4 regions of the Geobacillus sp. PLS 41 genome follow, and region 2 is predicted to be linked to each of the others. Evidence: predicted binding sites of a transcription regulator. Region 2 holds the regulator's gene; each other region holds the start of a gene.

Region 1 (3,863 bases), 520 kb from region 2:
TCTGTCAGGACGAGAACATCCGTAACCGGGTTGTAGCGATTTTTTCGCATTTCCTTGATGACTTGTTCGCGGATGATCGTTTTCTCATCGGCGGTTAAATCGGCAAACGGTTTGTGATACCGCTCTTTTGCTTTGTAATCTTGCATGCCTTCCGTATAAATTTTCAACGCTTCCGCCGTATAGTCCGGCCCCATATACGACCCATGCCCAAGCACGGTTCCGTAATCCATCAGCCCGTATTTTTGGAAGACGGCCTGCCCGCCGATGATCGTTTCTTTCGTCATCAACACTTGGCCGTCTTCACTGCGCACTTCCTTCGGCCTCGGCGCCATTTCTTTAAAAATCCAATATCCGCCGACAAGCAGGACGGTAAAGCTGATCACAATAGTGAAAATGAGAATCGATTTGAGAAAACTGTTGGTCGTTTGCCGCCCCGGCCGCATGTTGGGGCGAACGGATCGATGAACTTCCATATGAGCCAACCTCCTTCTCGTTTGTTCGCCCCCATTGTAGCGCGCTGATCGTTCGGCGGTTTGTGAGCCGGGGCAAATGTCCGTTATGATTTATATCACAGCTTTATGGCGTGAGAATGTATACAATGAAGGCAGAAAAGGCCAAACGGCGCGGATGTTCAAAAAGAGAAAAGCATCGATGCTCTGTTGACAGCCGCCACACTTTTGTCACATTTCCAAAGGAGAGAACGCCATGGCGAACCATTGGATGAAAGACCGCTTAAAAGCTGTTCCGTTGTTTCGTGAACTGTCCGATTACGAGCTTGATTCGCTGGTTGCCATTTCCCACGTGCGCGTTTACAAGCCGCGGACGTTTGTCTTTATGCAAGGCGACCCGCTCGAGCGAGTCTATTTCATTCATTCCGGCACGGTAAAAATTTATAAAACGGACTTCAGCGGGAAAGAACAAATCGTTTCGATTTTGCAGACGGGAGAAATGTTTCCGCATGCCGGCTTTTTCTTAAAAGGCACCTATCCGGCCCACGCCGAAGTGGTCGAGGAAGCGACATTGATCGCGATCCCGATCCACGATTTCGAACAAGTGCTGATGGCGAGCCCTGAACTTTGCATAAAACTGTTTCGCGTCATGGGCGAAAAAATCGTTGATTTGCAAAACCGGCTCGAAGCGCAAGTGCTCCATAATACGTACGAACAAATCGTGTTGCTTTTGTTGCGGCTGACGCGCACGAACGCCGTCAAACAAGGGAAGTGGCACCGCCTCACCGCCCATGTGACAAACCGCGAGCTGGCCAACATGATCGGCACCGCCCGGGAAACGGTGAGCCGCACGTTGAGCCAACTGAAACGGAAAGGGCTGATTGACGTCGACGAACACGGCTTTTATTTGATTGACCGCGAAGGGCTCGAACAAGAAATCTTTTTCTAACTCCTTTTTCCCCATCGTCCGGCACCGGTCGGGATGCGCAATGGAGCTGATGGGGTTTCCTTTCAAACATTTCGGCAAGCCCATCTTTCTGGAACATGCTATTCCGCCCTTTCAAACGAAAACGAAACCTTTTTTCCAAAGTGGAATATGTCATGTTTCGGCCGAAAGATGTGAGCTATATCACAACATTCCACAGTGAAAATGATTATCATGATAGTCAAAAAGGAGGGAAAGCGCATGGGTGTGACGATTGAACTCGATGTACGCGAAGATTTGCGGCAAAAGCGGGAACCGTTTGAAAAAATTATGAACGCCATCAAGCCGCTGCAGCCGGGCGATACGTTCATTTTACACGCCCCGTTCAAGCCGTTGCCGTTGTTTCCAATTATGAAAGCAAAAGGATTTGCGTACGAAGTGGAACAAATCGAAAAAAAACATTGGAAAGTAACGTTTGTGAAGCAGGGGGGATGACCGATGATCCTCGATAACCGCGGACTCGAGCCGCCGCAGCCGATGATGCGGACGCTAGCCGCCCTCGCCAAACTCAACCAAGGCGAAACGTTGACGATCATCAACGACCGCCGCCCGATGTTTTTGTACGAGCAGCTTGACGAGCTTGGCTACCGGCACGAGACGGTCGCACGTGAAGACGGCAGTTTTGAAATCCGCATTACGAAAGGATGAGCAACGTGTTTCCTACTCGCACGGGGACGGAAACAGACGTCCGTCTTCCGTTCTCGTTTATCATGTTCGCCGTGTTGGCGTTCGCCGCGTCGCAGCTTATGTTGCTTGGAGCGATTCCCTCACTTAGCAGCGGCGCGTTCCGGCTGCCGTTCGTGTGGGCGGCGGCCCACCTGGCGTTGCTTGGCTTTGCATTGATGACGGCCATGGGGGCGATGTACCAGCTCGTTCCGGTCGCCTTTTTGACGCCGATTTGGAGCGAGCGGCTCGGTTTTTGGCAGTTTGCGATCACCGCTCTCGGCATCGTCGCCTTTGCCGCCAGTTTAGCGTTTACGCCAAACCAGGCGTTTCTCCCTGGCTTGCTTCTGCTGTTCGGCATCGTGCTGTTTGTCTGGCAAATGGCGATGACATTAAAACAACAAAAAAACAAAACGATCATGACGCTGTTTGTCGCGACTTCCTTGTTGTTTTTGCTGCTGACGGGCGCCGCCGGAGGGCTGCTTGCCTTTCACTTTTTCGCCGCCACAGGCGCCAACAGTCATGAAACGGTGTTCGGCTTGCATGTGCTGTTCGGGCTGTGCGGCTGGTTCACACTGCTCATCATAGGCTTTTCGTACAAAATGGCGCCGATGTTCTCGCTCGCCCACGGCTTTTCGCTGCGGCCGGCGCGTTACGTCTATGCGCTGTACATCAGCGGGATTGCTGTGGCGTTCGCCAGCTTATTCTTGCGAAGCCACGCATGGCTTGCAGCCGGTGCAGCCTTGCTCATGAGCGGATTCGTTGTTTTCGCCTGGCATATCCGCGCCATTTTGCAAAAGCGGATGAAAAAAACGCTTGACCGCCCGTTCCGCTTTTCGCTTTCGGCCATCGTCATCGGCCTTGTGCTGCACGTTGCCGCCTTTGTCGCCATCGTCGTCGGCAGCGGACGGCTGCTTGGCATCATTGTTTATCTATTCATTGTCGGCTGGATTCTCTTCAGCATCGTCGGCTATTTGTTCAAAATCGTGCCGTTTTTATGGTGGACGCATCGCTACAGCGAAAAAGTCGGCCAACAAAACGTGCCGACGTTAAAACAAATGATGAATGAGCGAGCCGTCACCGTCCAATGCCGCCTATGGCTCATCGCCCTCGCGCTGGCGGCCGTTGCGCTTGCTGTCGCGAGCGTGCCGCTGTTCGCCATCACTCAAGTGCTGTTGGCTGGATTAAGCGTTGCCTTTGCCGGAACGATTTTAACGGTCTTCCGAAAATAAGCGAATGAGGAGGAAAAGAACGATGGATGTCCGCGAACTTGCCATTCAACAGCTGAAAACGGTCCTTGATCCGGAGCTCGGCATTAACGTCGTCGATTTAGGGTTGATTTATGACTTAAAAATCGAAGATGGGCATATCAATGTCCTGATGACGCTCACGACCCCCGGCTGCCCGCTTCACGACTCGATCGCCGGCGGCGTCAAACGGGCGCTTGAGCACATTGACGGCATCCGTGACGTGCGCGTCCAAGTGACATGGAACCCGCCATGGACGCCGGAGCGAATGAGCGAAGAAGCGCTCCGGCAGCTTGGGCATTTTTCTTGAAACACTCCACTTTTTCCATCCCCTTTTCGCCGTTCGCCCGTGTTGGGCGGGCGGTTGTTTCATTGTTCTGCAACTGCTGAACACTCCCCGCCCTTTATTTTTGTATCATATAGAAAAAACGAGAGCCATCGCTTGGCTATTTAAAGGAAAAACGAATCGAGGCCGCGAATCATATACCAAGAGGTGAGAGCGATGTTTGCCAAAATCGA
Region 2 (3,863 bases):
GTCGTCATGCAGACGCTATTGGCCGACGAGATTGAGAAAATGATGCGCCAGTCCGAGCTGCCGCTCGCCGTTTGGAGGGTTTGGCTATGATGCGAAACCCTCGGCTGTTTTCGCTTCTGTATTTCGTCTTAGGCTCAATGTTTACGTATTTGGCCATCGAAAGTGCTCATGAAACGGTTTGGAACGTCTCCACCATCGCTTTAGCGGCGCTCGCTGCCTTTGATTTCGGCACCGCCCTTCGCCTTCTTTTCGCCTCAAAACGCTGACCCCCTTCCCGTGATTCGCGCGGGAAGGGACCAGAACATCAATCCCATGACGGCGATCATATCGTGAAAATGGAAACAAAAAAACAAGAGGCCGGCCTCAAAACCCTGTTTTGCGGCTTTTGAGACAGCCCCTTCGTTTGGCCCGGCCTTGCTCGCTTTCCTCTCAATGTTTTTCGTCCCGCCTCACTCATTGCCTTCCTGCTCGACTGCTCGCTGCGCTTTCCGATAGCCGATGCGCGCCACCCAAATGCTTCCTTCATACAAAATGGTGAGCGGAATCATGACGATCACTTGCGACAACACATCCGGCGGCGTAATGACCGCCGCTAAAATAAGCAGCGCTAAATACGCATACTTGCGGATGCGAACAAGAAGCTGCGGCGTAATAAGCCCTAAGCGGGTAAAAAACAGCACAACAATCGGAAGCTGAAATACGATGCCAAACGGCAGCACGAGCTGAAGCAAAAACTGAAAATATTCATTAATGCCGATCATTTGTTGAACCCCTAGTTGGTCAGCCAGCTGGCTCATAAATCGAACGACAAACGGAAACAAGACGAAATAAGCGAAGCTGACGCCTGCTAAAAAAAGAACGATCGACGCCGGGATATAGCTTAACGTCACTTTCCGCTCTTTTTCATACAGACCGGGGCTGACAAACGCCCAAATTTGATACAACAGCACCGGAGCCGACAGCACAGCTGCGATGACAAAGGCAAACTGAAAATACACTTTAATCGGATCGGTGAGGCGGAAGGCGTTCATGGTCAAATGCTTCGCCTCGGCCGTTCGCTGCAAATACAAAATGACATCATCGACAAAAAAGAAACTAACGACAAGCGCCGCAGCAAAAAAGATGAGCACGATGATGAGCCGTTTTCGCAGTTCACCCAGATGCTCATACACCGACATTTCTTTGTCATTCATTGTTTCTCCATCCTGCCTTGTCATCGGTCGGTTTTCGTTTCTTCGTCATCAGCGAGCCCTTTTGTGGCGTCTTTAAACTCGCGAAGCGACTGGCCGAACGACCGCCCTAATTCTGGCAGCTTTTTCGTGCCAAACAGCAACAAAATCACAGCAACGAGCAACAAATATTTCATGTGTTGTTCTCTCCTTTTACGATGGCGATGGATAGTTTTTCAAAAAATAGACGAGCGACTGCAGCTCAATGGCTAAATCGATATGATGGACGCGAATATGGTTCGGCACGTTCAACCGCGCCGGAGTAAAGTTTAAAATGCCTTTAATTCCTTGGGCGACAAGGCGGTCGGTCAGCGCTTGAGCCGCGGCGGCCGGCACGGTTAAAATGGCGACCGGGATGTTTTCGTGAAGCCGCTCCTCCAACTCATCGAGATGATAGACCGGCACCCCGCCGACTGTCGTTCCTACTTTCCGCTCATCGACATCAAACGCCATCACGATTTTCGTATTGTTGTTTTTCGAAAAATTATAGTTTAAAAAGGCGGTGCCTAAATTGCCGACGCCAAACAAGGCGACTTCGGTCACCTCATCCTCTTCAAGCGTCCGGCGGAAAAACGACAACAAATAATTGACATTATACCCGTATCCCTTTTTACCAAGCGCGCCAAAATAGGAGAAATCGCGGCGGATCGTCGCCGGATCGACTTTCACCGCCTCGCTCAACTCGGCAGAGGAGACGCGTTGCTTGCCGGAAGCGTGCAAGTTTTTCAAAAACCGATAGTAAAGCGGCAGCCGTTTGGCGGTTGCCTGCGGAATTTTCGGTTGTTCGTTGCTCATGATCTCATCCCCTAGCTAATCGGTTTTCCGTCGGTAATGGCCAGACTTCCCGCCCGTTTTTTCGACCAAATACGTCGGACCGATGACCATTCCTTTATCAAGCGCCTTGCACATATCGTACACTGTCAACGCACAGACCGAAGCGGCCGTCAGCGCTTCCATTTCCACTCCTGTGCTCCCTTTCGTTTTCACCGTTGCCGTGATGACGAGCTTATGCGCTTCTCCATCGTTTTCCCAAGCAAAAGCAATGTCCACACCCTTTAACATAAGCGGGTGACACATTGGAATAAGGTCAGCTGTCTTCTTCGCCGCCATCACCCCCGCCACTTGAGCGACGGCGAGCACATCCCCTTTCTCGATCGCATTGCTCGTCATTTTTTCGTAAATTTCCCGGCTGACAGTCACGCTCGTTTGCGCCACAGCCACTCGCACAGTATCTTCTTTGTGCGTAATATCAACCATTTTCGCGCGCCCTTGTTCATTGAAATGAGTGAACGATGACAATACAATCTCCTCCATTTATACACTATACACGATTTTTCATCATTCGTCTTTGACCGTTTTCGCGACTTGCGTTAAACTATTCGCGAGGTGACGGACATGATCATTTTGCAAGTGCACGGGCTCACGAAATATTTCGGCGCTGACCTTATTTTATCGAATATAAAACTAGAAATACAGTCCCGCGACCGAATCGCCCTTGTCGGCCGCAACGGAGCGGGAAAATCGACATTGTTGAAAATCATCGCCGGTGAACTCTCTTTCGACAGCGGCAAAATCATCAAACCAAACCATATCAAAATCGGCTATTTGGCGCAAAACAGCGGGCTCGACTCGCCGCGTTCCATTTGGGACGAAATGCTTGAGGTATTCACCCCGCTTCTAGGACTCGAAAAACAGCTCGCCGAACTCAGCATGCAACTCGGCGACCCGGACGTACTCGCCGATCCCGCTCGCTATGAAAAAACGCTGAAAATGTATGACGAGCTGCAAGAACAATACAAAGAACAAGGCGGCTACCAATACGAAGCCGACATCCGCTCCGTTTTGCACGGGCTGCAGTTTTCCTCATATGATTATAAAACTACGCCGGTCTCGTCGTTAAGCGGCGGACAGCGGACGCGGCTTGCCCTTGGGAAATTGCTGTTGTCCAAGCCGGATTTATTGATTTTGGACGAGCCGACGAACCATTTGGATCTTGAGACGCTTGCCTGGCTGGAGCAGTACTTGCAAGCCTATCCCGGTGCCGTCCTGGTTGTTTCCCACGACCGCTACTTTTTAGACAAAATCGTCACCGACGTATACGAACTGTCGAATGCCACGCTCAAACACTATGCCGGCAACTACAGCCGCTATTTGGAGTTGCGGGCCGAGCAATACGAACAAGAGTTAAGACGGTACGAGAAACAGCAAGAAGAAATCGCCCGACTCCAAGACTTCATCCAGCGCAACATCGCACGTGCCTCGACGGCCAAACGGGCGCAAAGCCGGCGAAAGCAACTGGAAAAAATAGAACGGCTCGAACGGCCTGTCGGCGATGAAAAATCAGCCTCCTTTTCGTTCTCGATCGATCGACCGAGCGGCTATGAAGTGCTCACCGCTGAAGACATAGCCGTTGGCTATGACGACGGTGCACCCATCATCCGCCAAATCAGCTTCCGCATCACGCGCGGCGAAAGCGTCGCCCTAGTCGGGCCGAACGGCATCGGCAAGTCGACATTGCTGAAGGCGATCGCCCGAAAACTCCCTATCCAAACAGGAGAGCTCCGCTACGGCGCAAACGTCCAAATCGGCTATTACGATCAAGACCAAGCTGATTTGTCATCGAACAAACGGGTG
Region 3 (3,863 bases), 300 kb from region 2:
AGAAGCAAAAATGGCAACTCATATTTTTCGATAAACGCCTCATGCCGATTCATCGGGTCGGTGCTCACTCCTAAAATGACGGCGTTCAACTCAGCGAACTGCGCATGGCGATCGCGAAAGTCGCACGCTTCGGCTGTGCACCCCGGGGTCATGTCTTTTGGATAAAAGTAAAGCACCACATACCGGCCGCGAAAATCAGACAGCGAAACCATTTTCCCATTGCTTGCCGGCAAGGTGAAATCTGGAGCTGGCTGGCCAATGGCAATCGTCATGTCGTTCCCCCCGTCTTCTTCGTTTTCTTTTAGCGTAGCGAAGACGAAGGGAAATTGCAACTCATATCAGCGATGATCCCAGTCAAACACGGTGCGCGTCACGATGACAGCGGGCATAATGTAGCCGAGCAGCGCTTCGGCAATGGCGATCCACCGCCCGACGCCGATCGGAGTGACATCACCGTATCCGACCGACAAAAGCGTCATACCGCTTAAATACAAGCTGTCTTCAAGCAGCGACAAACGATCTTTCGATGCGCTATTTGGGGATGGGGTAAACACAGCATGGCCGTTTACTTGCAAAATCATATAAATCATGGCAAAACCGAGCAACATCGTTAAATACCATTGGACGAGAACCCATAAGCTATCGAGTGACAGGCGATGCGTCGCTTGCACGCGCACTGTCCAAAGCGAGGTGATGCTGCCGAGCAGTACGGCGGCAACAATGCCAAGGAAGGCGTAATCCATCACGTTCCCCCCATTTTTGTCCGTCGTTCATATATACGCGGACAACCGGGCGATTATACCGCATGACCCTCCGCACCCTGCTTGAATCGGCAGCACTCCTGTATTCCACCGGATCACCCGACCCATTTGACAAGCCAGCGTCCCGTCAGATGAAGCCAATCGTTGCGCTTTACTGAGCAAAATAGCGCGCCAATACACCTTTTAACGTCGCAGCACTACGGTGGAACCATTTTTTCTCCTCCTCGTCAAGTTCAATTTCAATCACTTCGCGGATGCCATTTCGGTTGATCACAGCAGGCACACCGATGTAGACATCGCGTTCGCCGTATGGGCCGTCCAAGTAAGCGGAAACGGTCAAAATGGCATTTTCATGATGCAAAATGGCGCGCGTCACGCGGGCAAGCCCCATAGCAATCCCGTAGTACGTCGCTCCTTTTTTCTCAATAATTTGGTAGGCGGCATCGCGCACATTGACAAAAATGCGCTCGAGCTCTTTTTGCGCTTCTTCCCCTTTAGACTCGACCAGCTTGCGGATCGGCACGCCGCCGATATCAGCCTGGCTCCAGACCGGGAGTTCAGTGTCGCCATGTTCGCCGATAATATAGGCGTGCACGTTCGTCGGGGCGACGGCGAAATAGTCGCCCAACAAGAAGCGGAACCGCGCCGTGTCCAAAATCGTGCCCGATCCGATTACTCGCTCTTGCGGCAGGCCGCTGAATTTCCACGTCGCGTACGTTAAAATGTCGACCGGATTGGTGGCGACGAGAAACAGTCCTTGAAATCCGGATGCCATGACCGACTCAACGATCGAGCGGAAAATGGCAATGTTTTTGTCCACAAGATCAAGCCGCGTCTCGCCCGGTTTTTGGTTGGCGCCGGCGCAAATGACAACCAAATCGGCATCGCGGCAATCATCGTAATCGCCGTGCCAAATGTCAGCCGGCTTCGGCGCAAATACTTTCCCATGGTTGAAGTCCATCGCATCGCCCTCAGCCTTGTTTTCATTTGCATCGATGAGCACGATCTCATCGGCAATCCCTTGATTCATTAAGGCAAACGCATAACTGGCGCCGACAAACCCGGTGCCGACGACCGCTACCCGATTTCCTCTCCCGTTTTTCATCACTATTCACCTCTTCTTCCTTTTTGTGAATATATTCACATTTTATTTTACGCCACAACATGCTAACGATACAGACAAGGTTGTGTCGATTGCTTGACCATTGTTTGTCATTTTGATGGCAAATGAACAAAAACGGGCGGGGCGCCTAGCTCCCCGTCCCGCGATATCGTCTCACCCCGGCGTTCCAAAGCATGACCGAAACGGTGAAGCAAACCATGCCGACCACTGGGGTGAAAAAGGCATAACTGTACCATTCCTTTTTATCAAGAAAATAAGCAGCTGGATAAACGCCGACAAAGGCAAACGGCAGCACCCACGTTAAAATATAGCGGATGACGCGATGATAAATATCGATCGGGTAGCGGCCATAGCTGCTGATGTTGTACATCATCGGCATGATGGATGTGCGGGCGTCGGCAAAAAAACTGATCGTCGCCAGTGAAATGAAAATGCCGGCATAAATCAATGCACCGCCAATGACAAACAAAATAAACACGAAGACATCATACCAATGAAATGAAAGAGACAAGCGGCTGCCGGCATACAGCATAATGATCAGCCCGGGCACAGCGCCAAGCAACGATTCGAGCTCCATCCGCTCCAAAACAATTTGAAACAGGCTGTTTAGCGGGCGCGTCAACACACGATCCATTTCCCCCTGCACAATATATCGTTCATTAAAATCCCAAAGGTTAAAAAAGGCGCCAAATACGGCATATGGAACAAGAAAAAAACCGTAAATAAACAAAATCTCATCGCGCGACCAGCCGTGAAGCAGCGTCGTATGGCCGAACACAACCAGCAAAAATACCAAGTTGACCGCCTGAGCCATAAAGTCAGACAGCCACTCCACGAACAAATCGGCTCGATATTGCAGCTTTGTCTTCATATATTGCGCCATGTATTGAAAAAAAACCGATACGTAAAACAACGTTTACCCCCCTTGCACAACAAGACGCTTTTTCGCCGCTCTCCATAACCATCCAATCGGAAAAAGCAATACGATGCACCACGTTGCCTGCAGAAGCAGGCCATCACGGACAGCAGCACCTTTAAAACTTTCTGTCATGATCATGCTTGGGATGTAGCTGATGGCTTGAAACGGGAAATACATCATCGCCCGTTGCGCCCAATCAGGATAAAAGGAAAGCGGCAAAATGAGCCCAGAAAACAAGTCGATGATAAACCGCTTCGCCCTAAGCAACCCTTCATTTCGGAACGTAAAGAACGTCACAACCCCCGCAAGCAAGTTCAGCTCCGAAAAAATGATAAAGCTGAATAGAAGCGACAAGCCGAAAGACAGCCACGTTTTGGCGTGTCCCGGAAACTGAAGCGGCAAAAAAAGCGATACGACCAAAAGCCCAGGCAGCGATAAAAAGAAAAGGCGAAACAGCCCTTCGCCAAGCCCTTGCACAGCTTTCATCCCTAAATAGCTGTACGGGCGGATCAGTTCAATCGCTACTTTTCCATCGCGGATTTCCATGGCGATTTCACGGTCAAGGTTGTTAAAATAAAACGCCCGCGCCAGCCAGGAAATGGCGACATACGTCGTCATTTGCCCAAGCGACATCCCTTGCATCGATGATTTGCCGCCATAAATAGCCGACCAAAGGAAGTAATACGCTGCGATGTTAATGGCGTAAATCAAAATGCCAGTGTAATAGTTTGTCCGGTAGGCGAGCATCATTAAAAAGCGGATGCGGACCATTTCGACATACTTACCCATGAACCGCACCTTCCTCATAAATATTGCGGATGATCTCCTCCGTCGGCACTTCGTGAATATGGATGTCATTTAACGCACAACGGGCAGCGACGCGACTGACAACTTCCGGCACGCCTCCTGATGGAACGTGCGAGACCCAAACGTTTGGCTGTTCACCTTTTTTCCAAACAACATCCAACCCTTCAGTCAACTGCTGCAAAAAAGCGGCCGTCACCGCTTCGGCAAACGTAAAGGCGACCCGTTTTCCTTGGCCCCATCTTTCTTTCAGGCG
Region 4 (3,863 bases), 1.5 Mb from region 2:
CGGCGATGTTTGGACAGTCGAACTCCAAGCGGAGAAAAAACGTCCCTCCCTCAGGATCGGTCGAATATTGGCTCGATTCAACGATATTCGCCCCTTGTTCGTACAGAAACGACGTCACTGCCGCGACGATGCCCGGGCGATCTGGGCAGGAGATAAGGATTCGAGCGCGCTGCTCGTAACCTTGCAAAAATGATTGCCAGCGATGTTGGCGAAATGTCGTCATGCGTTGTCTCTCCCTTTTCTTGCTTTTCTTGCAATTCATCATACAAAAAATTCATGAACTTGCCAACAGGGAAGATAACAAAAGAGGGTGTCCCAAAAGGATCGGGACACCCTTTCTTATTACCGTATATAGGTATAAAACAATCATTAAGAAACAATATGTTGTGTTTTGTTAAGAAAAATGACCCTTTTGGGTCATCCCCCTGGCAAGCGAAAAACCTCTCTCAGTCTTTCGTCAAATCGCCGGCCGGGCCGAAAAATTCGTAATGGATGTGCTCCTCTGGCACACTCCATTGTTTTAGGGCACGATAGACGGTTTTCATAAACGGCATCGGGCCGCAGAAATAAAAGTCTGCGTCTTTCGTCGGGATCACGGATTGCATCCATGCGAGGTCGATCCGCCCTTCTTTGCCAAAATGTGGATGGCGGCGATCCTCGTCGGATGGCGACTCGTAACAAATACGGTAAGAAAATGACGGGCGTTCCGCCAACATCCGAAGCTCCTTATCAAACGCGTGCACGCGGCCATTCAAAGCAGCATGCAAAAACGCCGCTGGGCGGGTCGGTTGGCGGATGGCCAACGTATGCGCCATGCTCAAAAGCGGAGTGATGCCGACGCCGCCGCTGATGAACACAACCGGCGTCGTTTTGGACAAATCAAGCGTAAAATCGCCGGCTGGAGCGCTAAGCTCGAGCACGTCGCCCTCTTGGACATGATCATGCAAATAGTTGGAAACAATGCCGGCCGGCTTGTCCGCTGTAGCTGCTTCCCGTTTGACGCTGATGCGGTAATACCCTTTTCCAGGTGCATCCGATAAGCTGTATTGGCGAATATGCGTATACGTCTCGCCCGGAATCGACAGTTTGACGCTCACGTATTGACCCGGCAAATAATCACTGATGGCCTTGCCGTCTTCCGGCTCCAAATAAAACGAAGTAATGACGCCGCTTTCTTTCACCTTTTTCACGACGACAAATCGGCGAAAGTCACGCCAGCCTCCGTGTTTGGCCGCTGCCTCATCGTAGAGCTCTTTTTCCACTTGAATGAAAACGGACGCAATGGCTTCATATGCTTCCGTCCAAGCCGTGATCACTTCGTCGGTGGCGGCGTCGCCGAGCACGTCTTTGATCGCCAGCAACAAATGCTTTCCGACGATCGGGTATTGTTCTGGTTTGATTCCTAAGCTGCGGTGTTTATGGCCGATTTGCCGCACAACCGGCAAAATAGCATCAAGCTGGTCGATATAGCGCGCTGCCGCATACACGGCTGCGGCCAAGGCGCGTTGCTGCCGCCCTTGCTTTTGGTTGGCGTGGTTGAAAATATGGAGCAGTTCCGGATGATTGGAAAACATGAGTTCATAAAACCGCTTCGTAATTTGTTCGCCATGTGTTTCCAAGACAGGCACCGTTGATTTCACAATTTCAATCGTTTTTGGATGCAATTTCGTTGTCGTTGTCATGATTTCATCCCCTTGTAAAACATGTATTTTTAATACATCTTTTATTCAACCATGATCACTGCGAAAAAACAATATTTCAAATACATCTTTAATAAATTGTTCACAATTCTCCGTTCGAATCAGGTGTGGTACAATGGGATCAAGAATGTCGCTTAAAGGTTGTGAATCACGATGCAGTTGACGAACTATACGGAATACGCCTTGCGCGTCCTCTTGTTTTTAGGCGCGCTTGATGAAGAAGAAAAAACAAACATCAAAGACATTGCCGCTGCCTTTTCCATTTCAGAGCATCATTTAAGCAAAATCGTCTATGAGCTTGGCAAACTCGGCTACATTGAAACGATCCGTGGGCGCAACGGTGGAATCCGCCTTGCGAAACGCCCCGCGGAGATTGTCATCGGCGCGGTTGTTCGCGAAACGGAGGAAAACTTGTCGCTTGTCGAGTGTTTTGCCGCCCACGGCAATGAGTGCGTCTTAACGCCGGTATGTCGGCTTCGCTTCGCACTTCACGAGGCGTTAGAGGCGTTTTTGCGTGTGCTGGATGCGTATACGCTCGCCGATTTGCTTGAAGACCGAGCGTCGCTTCGTTCTTTATTGAAAGAGCGGCGCGGTTGAGAAAACTTTCTGGCTATAAGCTGGAGAGTTTTTTGGCGTTTGGCAGGCACACGATCACTAGGCATCGCTCTACGGAAGGAAGACGCGGGATGATGCGAAACCGATGGCGGCCTTTGCGCGGGATGTGGCGGCAAGAACGATCATCAGGTGGAAAAACGAAACCAGTCGTCAAACATGGGCGGCGGGATGAATACGTCCGGCACCGGCCGATCACATCCCCTTTGTTTGCCACAAGACGAAGAATATATTAAGATTAGAAAGGTGTGAAAACATCTGCATGACTAAAGGAGGTCACAATGAAACACGAAGGAAGCGCTTTGCCACCTTACTTGCATATGGACAATGGAGAGCTTTGGCTCACCGAAGATGATCGCGACAACTTAAAAATCAGCTATCGAATCAAAGAGGTGATTTTTGCCGAGCCGTCCGAGTACCAGCATGTGATGATTTTGGATTCGTACGATTTTGGCCGCATGCTCGTACTCGATGGCGTCGTGCAAACGACCTCGATTGACGGCCATATTTATAACGAAATGATTTCGCACGTGCCGCTGCAGTTTCATCCGGAAGCGAAGCGGGTGCTCATCATCGGCGGCGGCGACTGCGGCGCAGCTCGTGAGACGGCGAAATACGCTCATCTTGAAGCCATCGATATGGTGGAAATCGACGAAAAAGTCGTCCGGGCGTGCAAAGAGCATTTGCCAGCCGTCTCCGGCAACTTATCGGATCCGCGCGTGCGGTTTGTTTATGATGATGGCGTCGTGTTTGTGCAAGAGAAAGAAAACGTCTACGACGTCATTATGATCGACTCGTCTGACCCAGTCGGCCCGGCGGAAGCCTTGTTTTCACCGGAGTTTTACGCCAACGTCCATCGCGCGTTGAAAGCAGACGGGCTGATGGTCTGCCAAAGCCAGTCGCCGATTTTCCACTTGGATATCTTGAAACGGACGTACCGCAATATTCGCGAACTGTTCCCGCATGTGCTTGTGTACACCGCGGTGGTGCCGACGTATCCAGGCGGACTGTGGAGCTTTACGATCGGCTCGAAACGGCCGCTCGATTTTCCGGCGCAGACAACCATTCCAAACGACACGAAATACGTCAATGATGCGGTCTTTCGTCAATGTTTCGCCTTGCCCGAGTTTTTGCGCTCGGCGCTTGAGGTGGAATAACGGCTTGGCATGGAAAAAGCTGTCCCTGCTTTGTGAGGGGACAGCTTTTTTTGTGTCATTTGAGTGATCTTTCTATTATTCCACCCGCTTTCTTGTTTCATTGCGCCGGTGGGTTGTGGGTCAGTGCCCGCTTAGCAAGCCATTGAAACGTCAAGTCATCCGCCGGCGGGTTGTGCAATCCAGCGCGGACGTCACGGTAATGCCGCTGAAGCGGATTGTCAGCAAACAAGCTTTGTCCGCCGACAATGCGCATCGCCCAATCGACGACTTCAAGCGCGGTATTGGTGGCGACCAATTTGGCTGTTGCCAACTCCTCTTTCATCGCCATCCGTTTTTCCGGATAGCGATCCCATAAGTCGGCGACCGCGTACAGGAAATGGCGCGCATGGGTGAG

The links. Region 2 encodes Rex, which represses fermentation and respiration genes when NADH is low (regulators of the CRP and FNR family bind a similar motif). Its sites were predicted from a motif close to TTGTGAAATATTTCACAA; they were not measured.
Region 1: ACVX3G_RS16515 (DUF2249 domain-containing protein) is a predicted target of Rex. The motif match lies at 1,567-1,584, and genes of this name have one in related genera.
Region 3: ACVX3G_RS00040 (L-lactate dehydrogenase) is a predicted target of Rex. The motif match lies at 1,890-1,907, and genes of this name have one in related genera.
Region 4: nsrR (nitric oxide-sensing transcriptional repressor NsrR) is a predicted target of Rex. The motif match lies at 1,771-1,788, and genes of this name have one in related genera.

What each region holds. Positions count from the first base shown of each region.
Region 1 is NZ_CM151395.1:3,304,626-3,308,488, forward strand. Features, by position in the region: partial or broken gene ACVX3G_RS16505 (nitric-oxide reductase large subunit) at 1-473, opposite strand, end outside; gene ACVX3G_RS16510 (Crp/Fnr family transcriptional regulator) at 706-1,398, shown strand; gene ACVX3G_RS16515 (DUF2249 domain-containing protein) at 1,636-1,869, shown strand; gene ACVX3G_RS16520 (DUF2249 domain-containing protein) at 1,873-2,082, shown strand; gene ACVX3G_RS16525 (membrane protein) at 2,079-3,329, shown strand; gene ACVX3G_RS16530 (metal-sulfur cluster assembly factor) at 3,352-3,654, shown strand; gene ACVX3G_RS16535 (Fic family protein) at 3,847-3,863, shown strand, end outside.
Region 2 is NZ_CM151395.1:310,513-314,375, forward strand. Features, by position in the region: gene ACVX3G_RS01345 (lysostaphin resistance A-like protein) at 1-90, shown strand, start outside; gene ACVX3G_RS01350 (YdiK family protein) at 87-266, shown strand; gene tatC (twin-arginine translocase subunit TatC) at 450-1,193, opposite strand; gene tatA (twin-arginine translocase TatA/TatE family subunit) at 1,214-1,366, opposite strand; gene ACVX3G_RS01365 (redox-sensing transcriptional repressor Rex) at 1,383-2,024, opposite strand; gene moaC (cyclic pyranopterin monophosphate synthase MoaC) at 2,040-2,528, opposite strand; gene ACVX3G_RS01375 (ABC-F family ATP-binding cassette domain-containing protein) at 2,625-3,863, shown strand, end outside.
Region 3 is NZ_CM151395.1:8,169-12,031, forward strand. Features, by position in the region: gene bcp (thioredoxin-dependent thiol peroxidase) at 1-272, opposite strand, end outside; gene ACVX3G_RS00035 (potassium channel family protein) at 339-743, opposite strand; gene ACVX3G_RS00040 (L-lactate dehydrogenase) at 913-1,866, opposite strand; gene ACVX3G_RS00045 (ABC transporter permease) at 2,012-2,797, opposite strand; gene ACVX3G_RS00050 (ABC transporter permease) at 2,801-3,592, opposite strand; gene ACVX3G_RS00055 (ABC transporter ATP-binding protein) at 3,585-3,863, opposite strand, start outside.
Region 4 is NZ_CM151395.1:2,340,839-2,344,701, reverse strand. Features, by position in the region: gene purU (formyltetrahydrofolate deformylase) at 1-223, opposite strand, end outside; gene hmpA (NO-inducible flavohemoprotein) at 447-1,682, opposite strand; gene nsrR (nitric oxide-sensing transcriptional repressor NsrR) at 1,854-2,297, shown strand; gene speE (polyamine aminopropyltransferase) at 2,594-3,469, shown strand; gene ACVX3G_RS11705 (acyl-CoA dehydrogenase family protein) at 3,567-3,863, opposite strand, start outside.